Regions from separate parts of the Cellulosimicrobium sp. NPDC057127 genome, predicted to be linked through region 2. Evidence: riboswitches for the same ligand, from Rfam matches in the RefSeq annotation. Region 2 holds a riboswitch; the other holds the start of a gene.
What was found. Region 2 has a riboswitch for S-adenosylmethionine ahead of ACFTZA_RS06195 (methylenetetrahydrofolate reductase). Riboswitches for the same ligand answer to the same signal wherever they lie in the genome.
Positions count from the first base shown of each region.

Region 1: another riboswitch for S-adenosylmethionine. It lies ahead of ACFTZA_RS00810 (aminotransferase class V-fold PLP-dependent enzyme); the one in region 2 lies ahead of ACFTZA_RS06195 (methylenetetrahydrofolate reductase).

Region 1 covers NZ_JBHUUP010000001.1:187,927-198,914, forward strand. The annotation lists gene ACFTZA_RS00795 (DUF6226 family protein) at 1-294, opposite strand, end outside; gene ACFTZA_RS00800 (O-succinylhomoserine sulfhydrylase) at 355-1,623, opposite strand; gene ACFTZA_RS00805 (rhodanese-like domain-containing protein) at 1,620-2,126, opposite strand; SAM riboswitch class I at 2,132-2,233, opposite strand; SAM riboswitch class IV at 2,389-2,504, shown strand; gene ACFTZA_RS00810 (aminotransferase class V-fold PLP-dependent enzyme) at 2,539-3,939, shown strand; gene ACFTZA_RS00815 (CsbD family protein) at 4,046-4,219, opposite strand; gene ACFTZA_RS00820 (MaoC/PaaZ C-terminal domain-containing protein) at 4,319-5,389, opposite strand; gene ACFTZA_RS00825 (3-oxoacyl-ACP reductase) at 5,386-6,897, opposite strand; gene ACFTZA_RS00830 (acetyl-CoA C-acetyltransferase) at 6,926-8,356, opposite strand; gene ACFTZA_RS00835 (TetR family transcriptional regulator) at 8,640-9,398, shown strand; gene ACFTZA_RS00840 (acyl-CoA dehydrogenase) at 9,395-10,988, shown strand, end outside.
Region 2 covers NZ_JBHUUP010000004.1:256,553-267,540, reverse strand. The annotation lists gene ACFTZA_RS06210 (VOC family protein) at 1-242, opposite strand, end outside; gene ACFTZA_RS06205 (hypothetical protein) at 339-593, shown strand; gene metE (5-methyltetrahydropteroyltriglutamate--homocysteine S-methyltransferase) at 683-3,226, opposite strand; gene ACFTZA_RS06195 (methylenetetrahydrofolate reductase) at 3,259-4,317, opposite strand; SAM riboswitch class I at 4,322-4,424, opposite strand; gene ACFTZA_RS06190 (hypothetical protein) at 4,617-7,370, shown strand; gene ACFTZA_RS06185 (hypothetical protein) at 7,394-8,032, shown strand; gene ACFTZA_RS06180 (SRPBCC domain-containing protein) at 8,051-8,950, shown strand; gene ACFTZA_RS06175 (alpha/beta fold hydrolase) at 8,938-9,771, opposite strand; gene ACFTZA_RS06170 (NYN domain-containing protein) at 9,882-10,988, shown strand, end outside.

The DNA.
Region 1 (10,988 bases), on a different contig from region 2:
GTGCCGGATCCCCGCGAGCAGCGGGTGCGCCGGTTCCTCAGCGGTGTGCGCGGACACGTCCAGACCACGCAGGTCGGCGCTCGCGACCGCGACGTCGTACGTCGCCTCGAGGTGCGCCACGAGCGCGTCGGCGACGTCGACGACCGGCGCGAACCGTTCCGGGTGGGCGCTCACCGAGTACGTGTCCTCGGGCGGGCCGTCGAGGTCCGTCCAGCGCTCGCCGTACTCGTACGGCCGCCCGTCGGCGTCGTGGTACACCTGACGCGGGATCGGCGGGCGGACGTAGGCGGGCACGTCGTCAGGCTAGGCCGACCGCGCGCCGTCGGGCACGAGGATTCTCCCCGCGGGCGACGCTCAGGCGTGCAGCGCCTGCTCCACGTCCTCGATCACGTCGAGCGGGTCCTCGAGCCCCACCGACAGCCGCACGGTCGTCTCCGCGATCCCGACGGCCGCGCGGCCCTCGGGCCCGAGCTTGCGGTGCGTCGTCGTCGCGGGGTGCGTGACGAGCGACTTCGCGTCGCCGAGGTTGTTGGAGATGTCGACGACCTGGAGCGCGTCGAGGAACGCGAACGCTCTCTTCTTGGCCGTCTCGGGGTCGGTCCCTCCGGGCACGGCGAGGTCGAACGTCACGACGGTGCCGCCGCCGGACTGCTGCGAGCGCGCGAGCTCCGTCTGCGGGTGCGAGTCGAGGAACGGGTAGCGCACGCGCGCCAGCCCCGGCAGCTCCTCGAGCGCCCGCGCCACCCGCTCCGCGTTCGCGTTCTGCGCGGCGACGCGCACGGGCATCGTCTCGAGACCCTTGAGCAGCACCCACGCGTTGAACGCCGACAGCGTCGGCCCGGTGTTGCGGATGAGGGTCTGCACGGGCCCACCGACGTACTCCTCGCTGCCGAGGATGGCCCCGCCCAGGACGCGGCCCTGACCGTCGATGTGCTTCGTCGCCGAGTACACGACGACGTCCGCGCCGAGCTCGAGCGGCTTCTGCAGCAGCGGCGTCGCGAACACGTTGTCGAGCACGACGACGGCGCCCGCGGCGTGCGCGAGCTCACTCACGCGCCGCACGTCGACGATGTCCTGCATGGGATTGGACGGCGTCTCGAAGAACACGACGTCCGCGGGCGTCGCGAGCGCCTCTTCCCACTGGGAGAGCACGTGCCCGTCGACGTAGTCGGTCCGCACGCCCCACTTCGCGAAGATCTCGTCGAAGATCACGATGCTCGACCCGAACAGCGCACGTGCCGCGACGATGCGCGACCCGGACCGCGCGAGCGCCGCGAGCGACGTGAACACGGCCGACATGCCCGACGCGGTCGCGTGGCACGCCTCGGCGCCCTCGATGAGGCGCAGCCGCTCGGTGAACGTGTGCACGGTCGGGTTGCCGTAGCGCGAGTAGACGAACCGGTCGACCTCGCCCTTGAACGCCGCCTCGGCGTCGGCGGCGCGGTCGTACGTGTACCCCTGGGTGAGGAACAGCGCCTCGGACGTCTCCTGGAAGTCCGTGCGCGCGTTGCCGCCGCGCACCGCGAGCGTCGCAGGCCGCGCGGTCGCGGGCAGCGGCTTGCGGCCAGAGCCGCCCGGCACCCCGCCCGGCACCTCGTGCCCGACGCCGTCCGCCGGGCTCATCGCGCGGCCTCGCCGTCCGCGGTACCGGCCTGGGCGGCGTCGTACGTGGTGACGGGCAGGCCGCGGACCTTCCAGCCCTCGACGTCGCGCGCTCCGGAGAACCCCTGCGCGCCCTCGAAGCCCTCGACGACGTTGTACGACGGCCCGATCCCGGCGGCGGTCGCGGCGCGCGCGGCACCGATCGAACGCTGGCCGGACCGGCACAGGAAGACGACGGGTCGCTCGTCGCCCGGCGTGAGGCCGGCGTCGGCGAGGCGGTCGAGGAACGCCGGGTTGGGCCCGAGGGGCGTGACCCACTCGTCGAACACGACGTCGTGGCCGAGGTCGGCGACGTCGGGAACGCCGATGGTGCGCCACTCGCCCTCGGTGCGGACGTCGACGAGGACCGCGCGCGGGTCGTCGGCGAGCAGGTCGAACGCCTGCTGGGGGTCGATGTCGCCGGCGTAGCCGGCGGCGGGCCGGGCCTCGGGCAGCGAGGTGCGGCGGGGTGCGGGGTTGCTCATGGTGTCCTCCATCGATCGTGGCAGTAGCACCCTCGCCCGTGCTTGGACGACACGGGGGGTTGCTGCGGCGTCGACGTGCCACGTCACTCGGCCGCTCCGGATGGTTCCTCGGATCGTACGGCACGCCGACCAGCGGGTGGGACAGCCGTCTCGACACGTGGGCGCATGTCGACACCGGGCGGTGAACAGCCCGCCGCTCGCGATGTGAGACACGCTGCCCAGTCCTTGACGCGTCTCCGAGCCTCGCTCATCCTGGTGCGCAGGTCATGAGTGCCAGCGCGAAACCCCGGTTTGCTGGCCGGCAACCCTCCTCTCGCGGCGGGGTGCCCCGGGTGACGACCAGGCCGCACGCCGACCGGTGCGCGGCAAGCGCGGGGAGCACCTCCCCGACCCGACATCGGAGGACCGTGCCGTGACCGCTCTCGCCGACACCACCTGTACGACCGACACGCCCGCGCTGCTGCCCGTCGTCGGCAGCGACACGCTCGTCCCGCTCGTCGACGGGCGCAGCGTCCCGTACGCCAACCTCGACGTCGCCGCGTCGGCGCCCGCCCTGCGCGCCGTCGCCGACCGCGTCACCGAGGTGCTGCCCCTCTACGCGAGCGTGCACCGCGGCGCCGGCTACCTGTCGCAGGTCTCGACCGCCCTGTACGAGGCGGCCCGCGCGCGGATCGGGGCGTTCGTCGGCGCCCGCGGCGACGACGTCACGGTCGTCACGCGCAACACCACCGACTCGCTCAACCTCCTCGCGGGCTGCGTGCCCGAGAACCCGGACGGCACTCCCGGCCGTGTGCTCGTCCTCGACGTCGAGCACCACGCCAACCTCCTGCCCTGGCAGCGCGCGGGCGGGGCGACCGTCCTCGCCGGAGGCACGAGCGTGGCCGAGTCGCTCTCCGGCCTGCGCACCGAGCTCGGCCGCCTCGACTACGCCCTGCTCGCCGTGACCGGGGCGTCGAACGTCACCGGCGAGGCGCTGCCCGTCGCCGAGGTGGTGCGGATCGCGCACGACGCCGGCACGCGCGTCGTGCTCGACGGCGCCCAGCTCGTCCCGCACCGCGGCTTCTCCCTCGCGGGGACCGGCGCGGACTACGTCGCGTTCTCCGGCCACAAGACGTACGCGCCGTTCGGCGCGGGTGCGCTGGTCGGGCGCCGCGACTGGCTCGACGCCGGCACGCCGTACCTCGCGGGCGGAGGCGCGGTGCGCCAGGTGCGCGTCGACGGCACCCAGTGGCAGGCGGCGCCCGCCCGGCACGAGGCGGGCTCGCCGAACGTCGTGGGTGCGGTGGCGCTCGCGGCCGCGTGCGACGCGCTCGCGACGATCGACCCCGCGGACCTGCACGCCCACGAGTCCGCGCTGCGCGCCGCGCTCGTCGACGGGCTCGCGGAGATCGACGGCGTGCGGGTCGTGACGGTGTGGCCGGACGCGGCCGACCCCGTCGGCGTCGTGACGTTCTCCGTGACCGGTCACGACCCGGGCCTCGTCGCGGCCTACCTGTCCGCGGAGCACGGCATCGGTGTGCGCGACGGCCGGTTCTGCGCCCACCCGCTGCTCGCCCGCCTCGGGTACGACGCCGGTGCGATCCGCGCGTCCGTCGGCGTGGGCACCACCGGTGCCGAGGTCGCGCGCCTCGTCGCGGGAGTGCGCGCGTACGTCGAGCACGGGCCGTCCGTCCGGTACGCGGTGGTCGACGGGTGCTGGACCGTCGTCGACGACCCGCGTCCCGTGCCCGCGGGATCGGGGCTCGAAGGACTGTTCGCGACCGCCGCGGCAGGATTCCTCGCCGATGCCGCGGGGTGCGGCCCGGCCGACTGACCGAACCGGCGGCCCGGGCTCGACGCGCGACCGCCCGGACACGACGAGGGCCCCGCCGTGGACGGCGGGGCCCTCTGCTGCGTCGTGGCGGCGTGAGTGCCGTGGGCTACTTCTTGAAGGCGTCGCGGACGTCGTCGCCGGCCTGCTTGAGGTTGGCCTTGGCCTGGTCGCCGTGACCCTCCGACTCGAGGCGCTCGTCGTCCGTCGCCTTGCCGGCGCCCTCCTTGAGCTTGCCCTTCGCCTCTTCGGCGCCGTGCTCGATCTTGTCTCCGAGACCCATGAGGTGCTCCTCTCGTCGGTACGTCTCGACCCTAGGCACGTGGCTCCCTCCACGCACGTGGTGGAACGTCCTCGAGAGGCACGCCGACGTGGGGAGACGTCACCGACGTGGCGTGATGCGCCCCGACAGGTGGAGCCGGCCGGTGCGGTCCCACGCCTGGTAGGCGAGGCCCTCGGCCGGGCCGTCCGCGCCGTCGGGCACGGCAGCCGCTACCTGCCCGACGGCGTCCCGCACGCCCGCGGGCACGGCACCTGCCGGGCGGATCGCGACGTCGACGGTGCTCGGCAGGAGGACGGGCTTGGCGAAGGACACGGTCCAGTCGTACGTCTCGCCGCGCGCGGGCCCGGCCTCGGCGAGCGCGCGCGCGGCCGTGTACATGCCGTGCGCGATGGCCCGCGGGAAGCCGAACGCCTTCGCCCCGAGGGTGGACGTGTGGATGAGGTTCCGGTCGCCCGACACCGCGGCGTACGTCCGTCCCGTCCCCGCTCCGAGCGTCCAGCGGGCAGTCGGCAGCGGCGGGGCGAACGTGTCAGCACCAGGCGTCACCCCGGAGTCCTGGGGCGCTGACACGTCGGGCACGCTGACGCCCTTCGCGAGGTAGGTCGACACCCCGCGGAACGCGAGCGTCGTCGCGGACAGGCCGGAACCGGCCGCGCGCTCGTCGTCGGTCCGTCCGACGGACACCTCCGTCACGAGGTCCACCTGGGCGCCGCGCCGGTGCGGGCGCAGGCCCTGCGCCCACGCGCGCACCTCGAGCGTGTCGCCCAGGCGCACGGGGCGCACGAGCGACACCGAGTTCGCGAGGTGCACCATGCCGACGAGCGGCAGGGGGAAGTCGCCGCGTACCATGACCGCCGTCGCGAGCGGGAACCCGAGCACGTGCAGGTACCCGGCGGGCAGCGTGTCGCCCGGCGCCTCTCCGACGACGGCGACGTACCGCGCCAGATGCTCCTCGCTCCCCGGGCCGCCCGGCTCCGCGCCGTCCCCGGTCGCGACACCCGCCACGCGGTACGTCACCTCGGGCAGCGCCAGCTCGCGCGACCCGCCGCCGGGCAGCCGCGCGGCCGCGGCCATCCGGCCCGACCCCACGACGCCCCGCGTGAACAGGCGCCCGAGCCCCGGGATCGCCGGCAGCGTCTCGACGCGCGCCGGGGCGGTCGCCGCCGTCACCGGCCCACCAGGTTCTGGCCGCACACGCGCAGCACCTGACCGTTGACGCCCGCTGCGCCCGGCGAGGCCAGGAACGCGATCGCCTCCGCGACGTCGACCGGCTGCCCGCCCTGCTGCAGCGACGCGACGCGCCGCGCGACCTCGCGCTGGACCAGCGGGATCGAGGCCGTCATGTCCGTCTCGATGAACCCGGGCGCGACCGCGTTCGCCGTGCCACCGAGCTCCGCCAGGCGCGACGCGAACGCGCGCGTGTGGCCGATGACGCCCGCCTTGGAGAACGCGTAGTTGGACTGCCCGCGGTTGCCCGCGATGCCGCTCGTCGACGCGAGCGACACGATGCGCGGACGGTCGGAGAACCCGTTCGCGCCGAGCAGGTACTCGGTGATCCGGAGCTGCGCGGCGAGGTTCACCGCGACCACCGCGTCCCACTGGTCCGCCGACATGTTGGCCAGCAGCTTGTCCCGCAGGATGCCCGCGTTGTGCACGAGGACGTCGAGGCCGCCGTGGCGGGACCGCGCGTGCTCGAGGATGCGCGCGCCCGCGTCGTCGGCCGTCACGTCGAGCTGCAGCGCCGTGCCGCGGATCTCGTTCGCGACCTTCGCGAGCGCCTCGCCCGCCGCCGGGACGTCCACGACGACGACCTTCGCGCCGTCGCGTGCGAGGGTCCGGGCGACCTGCGCGCCGATGCCGCGGGCCGCGCCGGTGACGACGGCGACCTTGCCGTCGAGCGGGCGGTTCGTGGTGCTGGGTCCGGCCGGGGCGACGGCGTCGGTGCTCGGTCCGGCGGGGGCGGCGGTCTCGGTGCTCGGGCTGGCCGCGCCGTCGCCTGCCGTCGTCGGCTGTCCGTCGCCGCGCGCGGCTTCCACGCCCTTCGCATCCGTCCCCGCCTCCCCCGCCTCGGCGGCCGTGTCACCGGCACCGGGGCCGACGCGGAGGAGCTGGCCGTCGACGAAGGCCGACTTGGCGGAGAGGAAGAACTCGAGGGTGGCGAGGGTGCTCGGGGCGTCGACGGGGACGTCGTCGACGAGCTGGAGGCCGTTGCCGGTGGCGCCGTAGCGGAGCTCCTTGGCGACCGAGCGGAGGAAGCCGTCGACGCCCTCACGGGTCGCGGCGAGCTCGGGGGAGTCGGCGTCGGAGGGGGCGCGCGAGAGGGTCACGACGCGGCCGTTCGGGGCCAGACGGCGCAGGTTCGCGGACAGGCCCATGACGGCACCCGCGACGTCCTCGGGGCGCTGCGCCTGCGTGAGCACGACGACGATCGCGCCCCAGCGCGTCGAGTCGTCCGCGTTCTGGCGGACGTCGAGCTGGAACCCGTCGAGCAGCGCGGTGGCGACGCGGTCGGCGTCGTCGGGCACGCCCGGGGTGCCGCCGAGGACGAGCACGGGCCCGACGGTGAGCGGATCGCCCTCGTGGTGGCGGCGCAGGACGGCCGGGCGCGGCAGGCCCAGCTTCTTCGCGAGGGTCTTGGTGAAGCCGGAGTTGACGGCCTTGACGTAGGAGTCGGTCACGGGTGGTCCTCTCGGTCGTCGGGGCCGGTCAGGCGCGGGTGTCGGACGTGGGGACGGACTCGAGGATCGCGGCGACGCCGAGGCCGCCGGCGGCACACACGGAGATCAGCGCGCGTGCCGGCTGGCCCGTCTCGGCCGTCTTCGCGGCCAGGAGCTTGGCGGCCGTCGCGACGATGCGGCCGCCCGTCGCGGCGAACGGGTGCCCCGCCGCGAGCGACGAGCCGTTGACGTTGAGGCGCGTGCGGTCCACCGAGCCGAGCGGGCCGTCGAGGCCGAGCTCGGTGCGGCAGTACTCGTCGTCCTCCCACGCCTTCAGGGTGGTGAGCACGGTCGACGCGAACGCCTCGTGGATCTCGTAGACGTCGAAGTCGCCGAGCTCGAGCCCGTTGCGCGCGAGGAGGCGCGGCACGGCGTGCACGGGCGCCATGAGCAGGCCCTCGTGGCCGTGGACGAAGTCGACGGCCGCCGTCTCCGCGTCGACGACGCGCGCGAGCAGCGGCAGGTCGCGCTGCTCGGCCCACTCGCGGGAGCCGAGCAGGACGGTCGAGGCGCCGTCGGTGAGTGGGGTGCTGTTGCCCGCGGTCATGGTCGGCACAGGGGGCGAGGCCTCCGACGACGCCTCCGACCCGGCTCCCGCCAGCCGCTTGCCGTACACCGGCTTCAGCTTCGCGAGCTTCTCCATCGAGGAGTCGGGGCGCAGGTTCTGGTCGCGCACGAGGCCGCGGAACGGCGTGACGAGGTCGTCGAAGAACCCGGACTCCCACGCGGCGGCGAGGTGCTCGTGGCTCGCGAGCGCGACCTCGTCCTGCGCCTCGCGCGAGATGCCCCAGCGCGCCGTGGTGATCGCCTGGTGCTCGCCCATGGACAGGCCCGTGCGGGGCTCGTCGGTCGCCGGGGTGAGCGGCGCGAGGTCGGCCGGACGCACCTTCGCGAACGCCTTGACGCGCGCGCCGAACGTCTTGGCGTGGCTCGCCTCGAGCAGCGCGCGCCGCAGGCCCTCGCTCACCGCGATCGGGGCGTCGGACACCGTGTCCGCGCCGCCCGCGACCCCGGACTCGACCTGGCCGAGGCGGATCTTGTTCGCGACCGTGATCGTCGCCTCGAGCCCGGTGGCGCACGCCTGCTGGAGGTCGTACGCGGGCGTCTGCGGCGACAGGGGCGAGCCGAGCACGCTCTCGCGGACGAGGTTGAAGTCGCGCGAGTGCTTGAGCACCGCTCCGCCGACGACCTCGCCGAGACGCTCGCCCTGCAGCCCGAAGCGCGCGACGAGCCCCTCGAGGGCGGCGGTGAACATCTCCTGGTTGCTCGCGCGGGAGTACTTCCCGCCCGCTCGTGCGAACGGGATGCGGTTGCCGCCGATCACCCATGCGTCGCGGACGCCGGGCTGTTCCGTGCCGCTGGTCGTGCTCGTGCTCCGCGTGCTCGTCGTGCCGTCCGCCGGCGTCTTGCTCGTGGCCACTGCGCTCACTCCTCGTCCGCACTCGCTGCGCTGCGTCGTTCGTCGGTCGTCCGTCGGTCCTGCCGGGGTCTCGTCCCCTGGTCCCGGCCCCGCCGCCGAGGGGCCGGTGGGGAGCGCCGGCCGGGCGGGTGTGTCCACGACCCACAGTACCTGATACTGTGAGTATCGTGAGTCGGGTCACATGCCCGCCGGCGCGCCGGACGGGGAAACCGCTCACCAGCACGACACCGACGTCGCGACGGAGGACGACGTGAACGCACACGCGAGCGGCGTGGGCCCGCCCCTGCGGACCCGCGGCCGCGCCGAGGCCGGCGCCGCCGTCGACGGCCGTTCCACGCGCTGGGACGAGCACCGGGCCGCCCGGCGCGCCGAGCTCGTCCGGGCCGCCAGCAAGGCCGTCCACCGGGGCGGCCCCGGCGTCTCCATGGACGAGATCGCCGCGGCGTCCGGCACGTCGAAGTCGATCGTCTACCGGTACTTCGACGACAAGACCGGCCTGCAGGTCGCGCTCGGCGCGGCCGTCGTGGGCCAGATGCACGACGCGCTCACGCAGGCGGCCGAGGCCGCGGACACGCCGCGGGGGGCGCTGCGGGCCATGGTCGGCGTGTACCTCGAGATGATCGAGAGCTCGCCCAACGTCTACTACTTCGTCACGCGCACGAGCGCGGTCGCGGGCACCGAGGAGACCGCGGCGCAGGCCCTCGGCGCCGGGACCGGCGCCCCCCGGGCCCCGCTCGCGGCGTTCCTCGACTCCGTCATCCAGCTCGTCGCCGAGCCCTTCGCGCGCGTCACCGACGTCCCGCCCGCCGACGCCGCGGCGTGGGCCGCGGGTGCCGTCGGCTTCGTGCGCGGTGCCGGGGAGTGGTGGCTCAGCCACCGCGACGCCCCCGGCACCCCCGACCGCGAGCAGCTCACCGAGCGCGTCGCGTCCTGGCTCTGGGCCGGGCCCGTCGGCGTGCTCTCGAACCCCGGCGCGGTGCGCCACCCCGACTCCGAGACGGCCGCCACCGCGGCCCCGGCACCGACCAAGGAGACCTCATGACCGCCACGTCCGACCGTCCCGCCACCGCCCGCGGCGCGGACGCCGACGCCGCACCCGCGCGCGACGACGCCCGCCTCGACGTCGCCTACCTCGAGAAGATCCTCCTCGGCCGGTGGGCCGAGCTGCGCGCGGCGGCTCGCGCCACCGCGGGGGAGCCGGCGTTCTGGCGCGTCGAGGGGCAGAGCAAGGAGGTGCACCGCGAGCACGTCCTCGAGCAGATGCGCCTCCTGGTGGACAAGCGGCAGGTGTGGCGCGCGTACCCGGAGCGACTCGGCGGCGCCGACGACCCGGGCGGGAACCTCGCGGGGTTCGAGGAGCTCGCCGCGGCGGACCCGTCGCTGCAGATCAAGGCCGGCGTCCAGTGGGGCCTGTTCGGCTCGGCGATCCTGCACCTCGGCACCCCGGAGCAGCAGGACCGCCTGCTGCCCGGCGCGATGGACCTGTCCGTGCCCGGCGCGTTCGCGATGACCGAGACGGGGCACGGGTCCGACGTCGCGAGCATCGGCACCACCGCGACGTACGACCCCGAGACGGAGGAGTTCGTCATCCACACCCCGTTCCGCGGGGCATGGAAGGACTACCTCGGCAACGCGGCCGTGCACGCGACCGCCGCCGTCGTGTTCGCGCAGCTCGTCACGAAGAACGTCGACCACGGCGTGCACGCGTTCTACGTGCCGATCCGCGACCCGCAGGGCGACCGCGACGAGCACGGGCGTCTGCCGTTCCTGCCGGGCGTCGGCGGGGAGGACGACGGCCAGAAGGGCGGCCTCAACGGCGTCGACAACGGCCGCCTGCACTTCGACCACGTGCGCGTCCCGCGCACCGACCTGCTCGCCCGCTACGGCTCGGTCGACGCCGACGGCACCTACTCGAGCCCGATCGACAGCCCCGGGCGCCGCTTCTTCACGATGCTCGGCTCGCTCGTGCAGGGCCGCGTCTCGCTCGACGGCGCGGCCGTCACCGCCGCGAAGCTCGGGCTCGCGATCGCGGTCCGGTACGCGAACGAGCGCCGCCAGTTCACGGGCGCGTCCGCGACCGACGAGGTCGTGCTCCTCGACTACGGCACGCACAAGCGCCGTCTGGTCGTCCCGATCGCCGAGGCGTACGCCGCGCACTTCGCGCACGACCGCCTCCTCGACCTGTTCCACTCCGTGTTCTCCGGCGAGGAGGACACGCCCGAGCAGCGCGAGGACCTCGAGACGACGGCTGCGGCGCTCAAGGCGACGAGCACCCGGTTCGCGCTCGACGTGCTCCAGGAGACGCGCGAGGCGTGCGGCGGCGCCGGCTTCCTCACTGAGAACCGCATCACGAGCCTGCACGCCGACCTCGACGTCTACGCGACGTTCGAGGGCGACAACACCGTGCTCCTCCAGCTCGTCGCCAAGCGCCTCCTCGCCGACTACGGCAAGCAGTTCAAGGGCATCACCCCCGGGCAGATGGCGCGCGTCGTCGTCGAGCGCGCAGGCGACATGGCGCTGCACCGCACGCCGCTCAAGCGGGCCGCGCAGGCGCTCGCGGACGTCGGTGACCCGCGCCGGGCGGCCGGCCACCTGCGCGACGCCGAGACGCAGCGCGCGCTCCTGACGGACC
Region 2 (10,988 bases):
ACGTCGTCCACGTAGAGGACGAGGTTGGGCAGGCCGTGCCGCACGAGGGGCGCCGCGCCGTCGGGCAGGGGGACGAGCCAGAGCCCCGGTTCGTCGACGCGCCCCGGGCCGACGTGCAGGAGCGGGAAGCCGTCCGTCTCGCCGCGGAACAGGGTGCCGAAGCCGAAGCCGTCCGCCCAGAACGCCGCGCTCGCGTCCAGGTCGTGGCAGAGCAGGACCGTGCGGCCGATCGTCGTCGTCATGCGCCCCGAGCGTAGCGACCGCGCCCGACGCCGGTACCGTGGGACCTACCGGGCGTGCACCGCACGTCTGACGGAACGTAGCGAGGAGCCAGTCCCATGACGACGACCAGCGAGCAGGCCGCCCACAGCCCCCTCCCCACCGGGACCGAGGGCCGTGACATCCCCGGCCACGCCGGTGCGGTGCTGCGCTTCGTCCTGACCTTCGCGCTCTTCGTCGGCGGGCTCGTGCTCATGGGCGCGGGCGCGTCGGACGCGGGCGCCGCCGCCCCGTGGCTCTTCGTGGGCGGCATCGCGTCGGCGACGCTCGCCTTCATGATCCCGATGATGGGCACCGGCTCGACCGAGCGCTGACCCGCGGATCACCGCGCCGCGGCGGTGAGCGCGACCGCGCGGCCGTGCCGAGGTCCTGACCCCCGGCACGGCCGCGCGCCGCGGACGGTCTACGCCGGGAGGGTGGCGCGCACCGCCCGTGCCGCCGCGACGAGGTGCTCGAGCGACGGCACCGTCTCCTCGTAGCGGCGCGTCTTCAGCCCGCAGTCCGGGTTGACCCACACGACGCGCGGGTCGATGGACCTCACCGCGAGCCCGAGGAGCTCCGTGACCTCCTCCACCGACGGCACGCGCGGGCTGTGGATGTCGTACACGCCCGGCCCGATCCCGCGGTGGTACCCGGCCGCGGCGAGCTCGGGCACGATCTCCATGCGGGACCGCGCGGCCTCGACCGACGTCACGTCGGCGTCGAGGCCGTCGATCGCGTCGACGACCTCGCCGAACTCCGAGTAGCACAGATGGGTGTGGACCTGCGTCGCCACGTCCACGCCCGACGTCGCGAGCCGGAACGAGCCCACGGCCCAGTCGAGGTACGCCGGCTGGTCCGCGCGCCGGAGGGGCAGCAGCTCGCGCAGCGCCGGCTCGTCGACCTGCACGACCCCGATCCCCGCGGCCTCCAGGTCGGCGATCTCGTCGCGCAGCGCGAGCCCGACCTGGACCGCGGTGTCGCCGAGCGGCTGGTCGTCGCGCACGAACGACCACGCGAGGATCGTCACCGGGCCGGTGAGCATGCCCTTGACGGGCTTGTCGGTGAGCGACGCCGTGTACGCCGACCACTCGACGGTGATGGGCTCCGGGCGCACGACGTCGCCCCACAGGACCGGCGGACGCACGCAGCGCGACCCGTACGACTGCACCCAGCCGTTCGCGGTGACGGCGAACCCGTCGAGGTGCTCGGCGAAGTACTGGACCATGTCGTTGCGCTCCGGCTCGCCGTGCACGAGCACGTCGAGGCCCAGCTCCTCCTGCAGCGCGACGACGCGCGCCACCTCCTCGCGCATGGCTGCCGTGTAGTCGGCGTCGGCGAGCTCGCCCTTCGTCCACTGCGCCCGGGCGCGGCGGATCTCCGGGGTCTGCGGGAACGAGCCGATGGTCGTCGTGGGCAGGGGCGGCAGGGCGAGGCGCCCGGCCTGGGCGGCGGCGCGCTCGGCGTACGGCTCGCGCGCGACGTCCGCGTCCGTCAGCGCGGCCGCCCGCTCGCGCACGGCCGGCACGACGACGCCGGTCGCCGTCGCGCGGGACGCGACGGCCGCGCTCGACGCGGCCAGCTCCTCGGCCACGGCGTCGCGCCCCGCGGTGAGCGCACGGGCGAGCGTCGCGACCTCGCCCACCTTCTGGTCGGCGAACGCGAGCCACTCGCGCAGGCGCGGGTCCAGCGCGGTGCGCGGCGCGCCCGGCGTCCCCGGCTCGGCGAACGTCTCGTCCTCGACGTCGTGCGGCACGTGCAGGAGCGACGTCGAGGTCCCGACGGCGAGCGCGCCGGCCCCGAGGCCGCGCACGGCGTCCACCACCTCGAGCCGCGCGGCCAGGTCCGCGCGCCAGACGTTGTGGCCGTCGACCACGCCCGCGACGAGCGTCTTCGTCGCCAGCCCGGACACGGTGCCGTCCGCGGCGGACCCCGTCGGCACCGCGCCCTTGACGAGGTCGACGGCGATCGCGTCGACGTCGGTCCGCGCAAGCAGGGCGAGCCCGTCCAGCGGCGCCGCACCCGTGCCCGCCCCCGCGTCGTCGGACGCCCGGCCCTGGAGCCCGCCGTACGGCGCGGCGACGAGGATCGCCGGGCGCACCCCGCCCGCCGAACCCGGGCTTGTGTGGCTCCCGGCGGCCTGCGTGCCGTCCAAGCCGGGGTTCGGCACAGGGCGGAGATCGGTCGCGAGCACGCGGTACGCCCGCTCCACCGCCGCGGCGAGGTCGGCGGGCGGCACGCCGACCGTGTCGGTGACGAGCACCGGCTCGTCGAGCTGCACCCACGGCGCGCCGGCCGCGGCGAGCGCGCGCAGCAGGTCGGCGTAGGCGGCGACGACGTCGTCGAGGCGGTCGAGCGGGCGGAACCCGGAGTCCGGGCCCACGGTGTCGTCCACCTTGGCGAGCGCGAGGAAGGTCACGGGCCCGACGACGACCGGCCGGGTCACGACGCCCGCCTCCTTCGCCTCGACGAACTCGCGCACGACGAGGTCGTCGACGAAGCGGACCGGGGTGTCCGGCCCGATCTCGGGGACGAGGTAGTGGTAGTTCGTGTCGAACCACTTGGTCATCTCGAGCGGCGCGTCCTCGCCCTGGCCGCGGGCCACGGTGAAGTAGCCGGACAGATCGAGACGACCGTCCGCGTCGGTGAGCGACGCGAACCGTGACGGGACGGCCCCGAGCGTCGCGACGACGTCGAGCACCTGGTCGTAGAAGGAGAACGAGCCGGGGACGGACGCGTCGTCGGCGTCGAGCCCGAGCTCGACGAGGCGCCGCACGGTCGCGAGGCGCAGCTCGCGTGCCGTGGACTCGAGCTCGTCGGCGCTCGTCCGCCCGGCCCAGAAGGCCTCCACGGCCTTCTTGAGCTCGCGGCGGCGCCCGATGCGCGGGTAGCCGAGGACGGTCCCGGCGGGGAACGGCACGGGCCCGTCGGCCGGGAAGTGGGTAGGGGAGGGTACGGAGACGGTCATGATCGATACCTCTTGCTGGTCCCGGGGACCGGTCAGACGGGGCTGCCGTGCGTGGCGGCGCCCGTCGTGGGCAGGGAGGTGCCGGTGACCCACGGCCCGCTGGCCAGGTCCGGGACGAGCGGGGACGGTACGGCGCCCGAGCTGTTCGGGCTCCCACCGTCGGTCCCGCGCGTCCCGCCGCCGAGGTGGACACCCTCGAGCAGGTCGAGTGCGGCGTGGTGCTTGTTGAACGTGTACACGTGCAGACCGGGGGCGCCGGCGTCGAGGACGCGCTGCGCGAGGTCGACCGAGTACGCGATCCCGTAGGCGTGCTGCGCCTGCGGGTCGGGCAGGGCGTCGAGCGCCTCCAGCAGGTGCCGGGGAGCGGGGACGCCCATGAGCTCCTCGACGCGGCGGAGCCGTCGTGGCTCCGTCGTGGGCAGCAGCCCGGCGAGGATCGGGATCGTCACGCCGGCCGCGCGGGCCTCGGCGACGAAGTCGGTGTACGACGACGCGTCGTAGAACAGCTGGGTGATCGCGAAGCTCGCGCCGGCCTGCTGCTTCTGCCACAGGCGGCGGACCTCCTGGGCGCGCGTCGTGCCGGCGGGCCGGTTGCCGTCGGGGAAGGTCGCGACGGCGATGGTCAGCGGCCGGGCCGCGCCGCGCAGGGCCGACGACGGGTTCGCCGCGCAGCGCGACGCCTCGACCTCGCGCAGCAGGGCGACGAGCTCGATGCTCGAGCGGACGCCGTCCGGCGCGGGCCGCCAGTCGGGCTGGTCCTTCGGCGGGTCGCCGCGTAGCGCGAGGAAGCTGCGCACGCCGGCGTCGAGGAAGTCGGCGATGACCTCCTCGACGTCCTCGCGCGACGCGCCCACGCACGTGAGGTGGGCGATCGGCAGCACGGGCGTGCCCTGGACCAGGCGCGCGATGACCTCGCGCGACGTCGCGCGGTCGGTGCCGGCGGCACCGTAGGTCACGGACACGAAGTCGGGGTGCGTCGCGACGAGCCGGCGCGCCGTCTCCCAGAACTTCGGCGCCGCGTCGGGGCGCCGGGGCGGCATGAGCTCGAACGACACGGTGGGACCGTGCGTGAAGGATGCCTCGTGGACCATAGTCACTCCATCGACCCTGGCGTTAGCACCTTTGTCCTCGGGAGGCTTCCGTCGGCGGGTTGCTGCGGTGTCGTCGAGCCAGGACTCTCGACCGCTCTGGATGGTTGCCCTCGATCGTAGAGGCGATCCGCCATGCGGTCGAGAGCGCCCGCCTGATGAGACGACGTGACGACGGGTGAGATGCGGCAGGCCCGAGTTCCCGCGGGAGCGGGCGCCCTGCCCCCGCTCCCGCGGTCGGCGGGCGTCCTGCCCCCCCACGGGTTACGGTCGGTCCGATCCTGCGACGGAGGTGCCGACCCGTGCCGAACCGCTCGTCCCGCGCCCCGCGCGCGTCACGTCCGATCGTCGTCCTCGGAGCAGCGCTGCTCGCCGTCGCGCTCCTCGTCGCACTCGTCGTGCCCGCCGGCAGGTCCGCGGCCGCGCAGGTCGAGACGGGACGCCTCTCGCTGTTCAAGCGGATCGAGAACCTCGACACCGGCTCGTCCGAGGGCCGGCGCGAGCTGTGGACGATGCACGCGCGGAACCTCGACACCGGGCAGGTGATCGAGGGGGACGGGCTCAACGGCGTCCAGTCCCTCGAGGTGCCGGCGGGGACTTACCGCATCTGGGAGTCCGGCGGCGTCGACGGCTACCGGTTCCAGAGCTGGAGCTGCGGGGGCGACGACATCCTCGACCCGACGCCCGAGGTCGTCGTCCCCCCGGGCGGCACGCTGACCTGCACGGTCGACAACGAGGCGATCTTCCCGACGCTCACGCTCGTCAAGGACGTCGTGGGCGGGACGGCGTCGCCCGAGGACTGGACCCTGCGCGCGCAGGGGCCCTCCGCGATCGCGGGTCCCTCGGGCTCCGACGCCGTGACGCGCCAGGAGGTCCGCATCGGGCAGTACACGCTCTCCGAGGAGGGCGGTCCCGACGGCTACCGCAGCGACGGGTGGGCGTGCGACGGCGCCGACCTCGCCGGCGACGTCGTGACGATCGACCTCGCGGCCTCGGTGACGTGCACGGTGACGAACGTCGGACCGGTCGCGCCGACCGCGCCGACGCTGACCCTGGTCAAGGACGTCGTCGGGGGCCCGGCGTCCCCGGGGGACTGGACGCTCGCCGCGGCCGGCCCGCAGACGCTCTCCGGGACGACGGGCTCGGCCGACGTCACGGCCGTCGAGGTCGCGACCGGGACGTACGCGCTGACGGAGGACGGCCCGCCCGGGTACGACGTCGCGTGGGCGTGCACGGGGGCGGCCGCCGGCGACGGCTCGGGAGGCGCGGTCACGGTCGCCGAGGGCGAGGACGTCGTGTGCACGGCGACGAACACGTGGACCGGCGCGACGCTCACGCTCGCCAAGCTGCTCGAGGGCGAGCGGTTCGCCGTGCCGGAGCACTGGACGCTCACCGCGACCGGCGCGGCGACGACGGTCAGCGGGCCGTCCGGGTCGGACGCCGTCACGGACGCGTACGTCCCCGCGGGTGACTACACGCTCGCCGAGGACGGCTGGAGCGGCTTCGCCGCCGGTCCGTGGGAGTGCACGGGCGCGACGGTGACGGGCGACGTCGTCGCCGTGCCCGAGGGCGGCGACGTCACGTGCACGATCACCAACACGCCGCTGCCGTCCCTGCTCACGCTCGTCAAGGAGGTCGACGGCGGGCCCGCGGCCCCGGAGGACTGGACGCTGTCGGCGACCGGGCCGGGACCGGACGGGGCCGACGCGACGATCTCGGGGCCGTCCGGCAGCACCGCGGTGACCCAGGTCGACGTCGGCGAGGGCGTGCACGCGCTCGCCGAGTCCGGAGGACCGCCGGGCTACGAGCAGGGCGCGTGGGAGTGCGTCGGCGGGCTGCTCCAGGCGGGGGCGAACGTCGTCGTCGGTCCGGACGAGGACGTCGTGTGCACGGTGACCAACACCTACGTCGAGGCGACGCTCACGCTCGGCAAGGTCGTGGTCGGAGGCTCCCCCGACCCGGCCGCGTGGACGCTCAGCGCGAGGTCCGCGGACGACGTCGCCGTCCTCGAGGGACCGGCCGGCAGCGACGCCGTCACGTCCGTCCCCGTCCCGACGGGCAGCTACGACCTCGCCGAGACGGGCGGGTTCGGCGGCTACGTCTCCGAGGGGTGGACGTGCGACGGCGGGACGCTCGACGGGTCCACCGTGACGCTCGTGCCCGGCGACGACGTCACGTGCGTCGTGACGAACCGTGCCGAGACACCGCACCTCACGCTCGTCAAGGAGCTCGACGACCGCGGCTACACCGGCGACGCGCAGCCGACCGACTGGACGCTCGGCGCCACGGGCGAAGGCCGCACCATCGCAGGGGTGACGGGCAGCCCGGAGGTGTCGCACGTCGCGGTCGAGCCCGGCCGCTACGTGCTCACCGAGTCGGGCGGGCCGGACGGCTGGACCGCGCTGCGCTGGTCGTGCGACGACGCGCGCGTCGTGCGCTCGCTGTCGACGACGGTCCCGGGCACCGCGGTCTCCACGGTCGTCGTCGAGCCGGGCGACGACGTCACGTGCACCGTGACGAACCACTGGCAGGCGGGCACCCTCACCCTGCACAAGGCCGTCGTGGACGACGCCGCACCCGCCGACGACTGGGAGCTCACCGCTGCGGGCCCCAGCCCGGTCTCCGGGTTCGACGGCAGCCCCGACGTCACCGCGGTCCCCGTCGCCGAGGGCACGTACGACCTGTCGGAGACCGGCGGCGCCGTCGACTACACGGCGGGGGACTGGGTGTGCGACGGCGGGGAGCTCGTCGACGCCGACACCGTCCAGGTGGACGACGGCGCCGCCGTCGTGTGCACGGTGACGAACACCGTGGTCCAGCCCCCGCCGACGCCCACCCCGACCGACCCGACGACGCCGCCGACGGACGGCCCGACCCCGGACGACCCGGGCACCGGCACGGACGACGGGCCGGGTGGCACGGAGGACGGCGCGGACGACGGCGGGACGGGCGCCATGGCCGCGACCGGCGCGAGCGTCGCCGCGCTCGTCGCGGCCGCGTTCGCGGCGCTCGCGGTCGGCGCCGTGCTCCTCGCCCTGCGCCGGCGAGCGGGCTGAGGGCCGGCGACGTGGGCGGCGACGTGGCCGAGGACGACGCACCTCCGCGCCGCAGGTCGCTGCGCGAGACCGTCACGGTCGTCGTGCTGTCGGTCTCCGCGGTGCTGACCGCCTGGAGCGGCTTCGAGGCGAGCAAGTGGGGCGGGGAGATGTCGATCGCCTTCTCGCGGGCCTCGTCGCAGCGCATCGAGGCGGCGCGCGAGGCCGCGACAGCGGACGCCGCCCGGGCGGTGGACCTCCAGGTCTTCAGCCTGTGGCTCGAGGCGTACGCGACGGACGACACCGAGCTCGAGGAGTTCACCCGCGCACGGTTCACGGACCACTTCGCCCCCGCGTTCGAGGAGTGGACGGCGCAGCGGCCGCTGCAGAACCCCGACGCGGCGCGCAGCCCGTTCGCGCTCGACGCGTACGTCCCGCCCGGGGAGGTGGAAGCCGCGGAGGCCGACGCCCGGGCGGACGCCTACTTCGCCCAGGCGCTCGTCAACAACCAGCGCGGCGACGACTACACCCTGGTCACCGTGCTGTTCGCGCTCGTCCTGTTCTTCGGCGCGTTCGCAGGGCGGTTCCGCTCCGAGCGCGCGTCGTGGACGATGGTGGGGGCGGCGTGCGTGCTGCTCGTCGTGGGCGTCGGCTTCCTGCTCGCCTTCCCGAAGATCCTCTGACCTGCGCGAGGAGGCGCGATGGAGCGCACGACCACCGACCCCGGCGACCTCGTCGCGTCGGTGCCCGACCGGTTCCGGGACGACGTGGCCCGGCTCGACGCGGAGATCTCGCGCGTCATGGCCGGCCACTCGCGGGTCCTGTGGGAGGGGGTGTTCTGGGGCGGCACCGCGCAGCGGATCATCGGCTACGGCGACCTCGTGCAGCAGCGGTCGCGCGGCGAGCCCGTCGAGTGGTTCGTCGTCGGGCTCGCGGCGCAGCAGGAGCACGTGAGCCTCTACGTCAACGCGGTCGAGGACGGGCGGTACCTCGCGGAGACGTACGGGCCGGAGCTCGGGGACGTGAAGGTCGGCAAGGCAGCGGTGACGTTCCGGTCGCTCGACCGCGTGGACCTCGACGCGCTCCTGCGGCTCGTCGCGCGGGCGGCCGCCCAGGTCGACCCGACGCCGCAGCCGACCGGCGAGCTCGAGGTGGCGGACGACGGCGCGCGCGACCTCGTCCTGCGCCGCAGGTTCCGCGCGTCCGCCGCGGACCTGTGGCCGGACGTCGCGGAGCCGGCAGGCCTCGCGCGCTGGTACGGCGTGGTCGAGGGCGACCCGCGCGCGGGCACGACCGTCCGCCTGCGCATGACGGCCGAGGACGGCGAGCCGGTCGACGAGGCGAACGTGCTCGCGTGCGACCCGCCGCGCTCGTTCTCCGTCGACCAGGGCGGCTGGCGCGTGTCCGTCGCGCTCACGCCGCGCCGCGGCCGCACGACCGAGCTCGAGCTGCGTCACCGGCTCGGCCCCGAGGACGACCCGGGCGACATCGGGCCCGGGTGGGAGTACTACCTCGATCGGCTCACGGCCGCGCGCGGCGGCCCACCGGCCAAGCCGTTCGACACGTACGTCGAGACGCTGCGCGGGCACTACTCGGCGTGACCCACGGGCCCGTCGCCTGCGGCGCGGACCCTGCGGACGAACCGGACGAGCTCGTCCGCCATCGCGTCCGGCTCCCAGGTGTGCTGCGCCCCCGCGACGGCGCGCGACGCGCCGTGCGGGACCGCCGCGGCGATCGCCTCGGCCGCGGGCGGCATCTCCGGGAAGGTGCTGGTCCCGTAGACCGCGAGCACCGGGACGTCGACGCTGCCGAGCGAGCCGTCCTCGAGGGCCGCGGTGGCCCACACGAGCGACTGGCCGTCGGCGCGCTGGCTCGCCGACGCCCGTGCCAGCTGCTCGAAGTCAGGCGACGCCCGCATGCCGTCGAGCCACTCGGGCGGCATGTCCTTCATGTACTGCTCCGTCGCGCCGACGTGGTCGCCCGCGTCCAGCCGGCGCTCGAACTCGTCGATCCACTCCTTCGTCGTCGCGGCGTCGTCGCCGAGCGGAGCCTCCCACAGCACGAGGCCGGTGACGGGCAGCCCCGCGTGGGCGGCGGCGAGCGCGATGGAGCAGCCCGACGAGTGTCCGCACAGGACGGCGCCGTCGCCCGACCCGCCGTCGGCGACGGAGATCGCCGCCGCGACGGCGGCGAGCTCGCGCTCGAGGTCGAGCACGCCGTCGGCCGGGCTCTCGCCGCGCCCGAGCCGGTCGAAGACCATGGTCCGCACGCCGCGCTGCGCCACCCGCTCGGCCGTGCCGGTGGTCACCGGGTCGACCGCGCGGAACGGCCCGGCGCCCGCGACGAACACCAGCCCGGGACCGTCGCCGTACCGGTCGTAGGCGATCGTGTCGCCGCGGCTCGTCATCACGTGCTCCGTCATGGTGCTCCCTCCGATCCGCCCGGCGGACGCCGGGTCGAGGGTGAGACCCGCCGGCGCCGCGCGACTCATCGGCGCAGCAGGTCGGCGGGGCGCCCCCTAGGCTCGGGGGCATGGATCTCGAGGAACGTCTGGCCGTCTTCATCGACTACGAGAACCTCGCGCTCGGCGCGCGCGAGCACCTGGGCGGGATGGCGTTCGACTTCGGGCCGATCGCGGACGCGCTCGCGGTGCGGGGGCGGGTGGTCGTGCGCCGCGCGTACGCCGACTGGTCGTACTTCGACGAGGACCGCCGTTCGCTCACGCGCCACCAGGTCGAGCTCATCGAGATGCCGCAGCGCATGGGTGCGTCGCGCAAGAACGCGGCCGACATCAAGATGGTGGTCGACGCGATCGAGATGGCGTTCGAGCGCGACTACATCTCCACGTTCGTCATGTGCACGGGCGACTCGGACTTCTCCCCGCTCGTGCACAAGCTGCGCGAGCTCAACAAGCGGGTGATCGGCGTCGGTGTCGAGAAGTCGACGTCCCGGCTCCTGCCGCCGGCGTGCGACGAGTTCCTCTTCTACGACCGGCTGGAGGGCGTCGACGTGCCCGACGAGCCGGACGAGGCCCGCGGTGCGTCGCGCCGGCCGTCGGGGCGTCCCGGTGGCGGGGGCAACGCGCCCCGGGGACGGCGCCGCGCGACGTCGGGCACGCCGGAGAAGGCCGCGAAGCCGGAGCCGACGCGCGAGCAGTCGGCGCGCGAGGCGGCTGCGGCGCTCGTCGGGTCGGGCGCGGCGGAGCAGGAGCCCACGACCGGTGACGTCGCGCGCCCGGACGAGGCTGCCGAGGAGGCGTCGGCCGAGGGCGTCGTGCCCACGACCACGCCCGCGGGGGCCGCGCCCGGCGGCCAGGACGACGCGACCGGCGCCGGGTCGGACGACGACGCGCCGGCCGGTGAGGACGTGCCCATGGAGGTGCGGGTCGCGCAGACCCTCGCCGACCTCGAGTCGTCCACGGGCGGCGCGGTCACGGCGTCGGTGCTCAAGCGCACACTGCTGCGCAAGGACCCGACGTTCAGCGAGGCCGACTACGGGTTCCGGACGTTCGGCGAGTTCCTGCGGTTCCTCGCCGACCGGGGCTTCGTGGAGCTCGCCACGGGACCGTCGACCGGCGACCCGGAGGTGGCGCTGCCCGCCCAGAACACCGACTCGACGTTCGAGCTGCTGCGCTCGGTC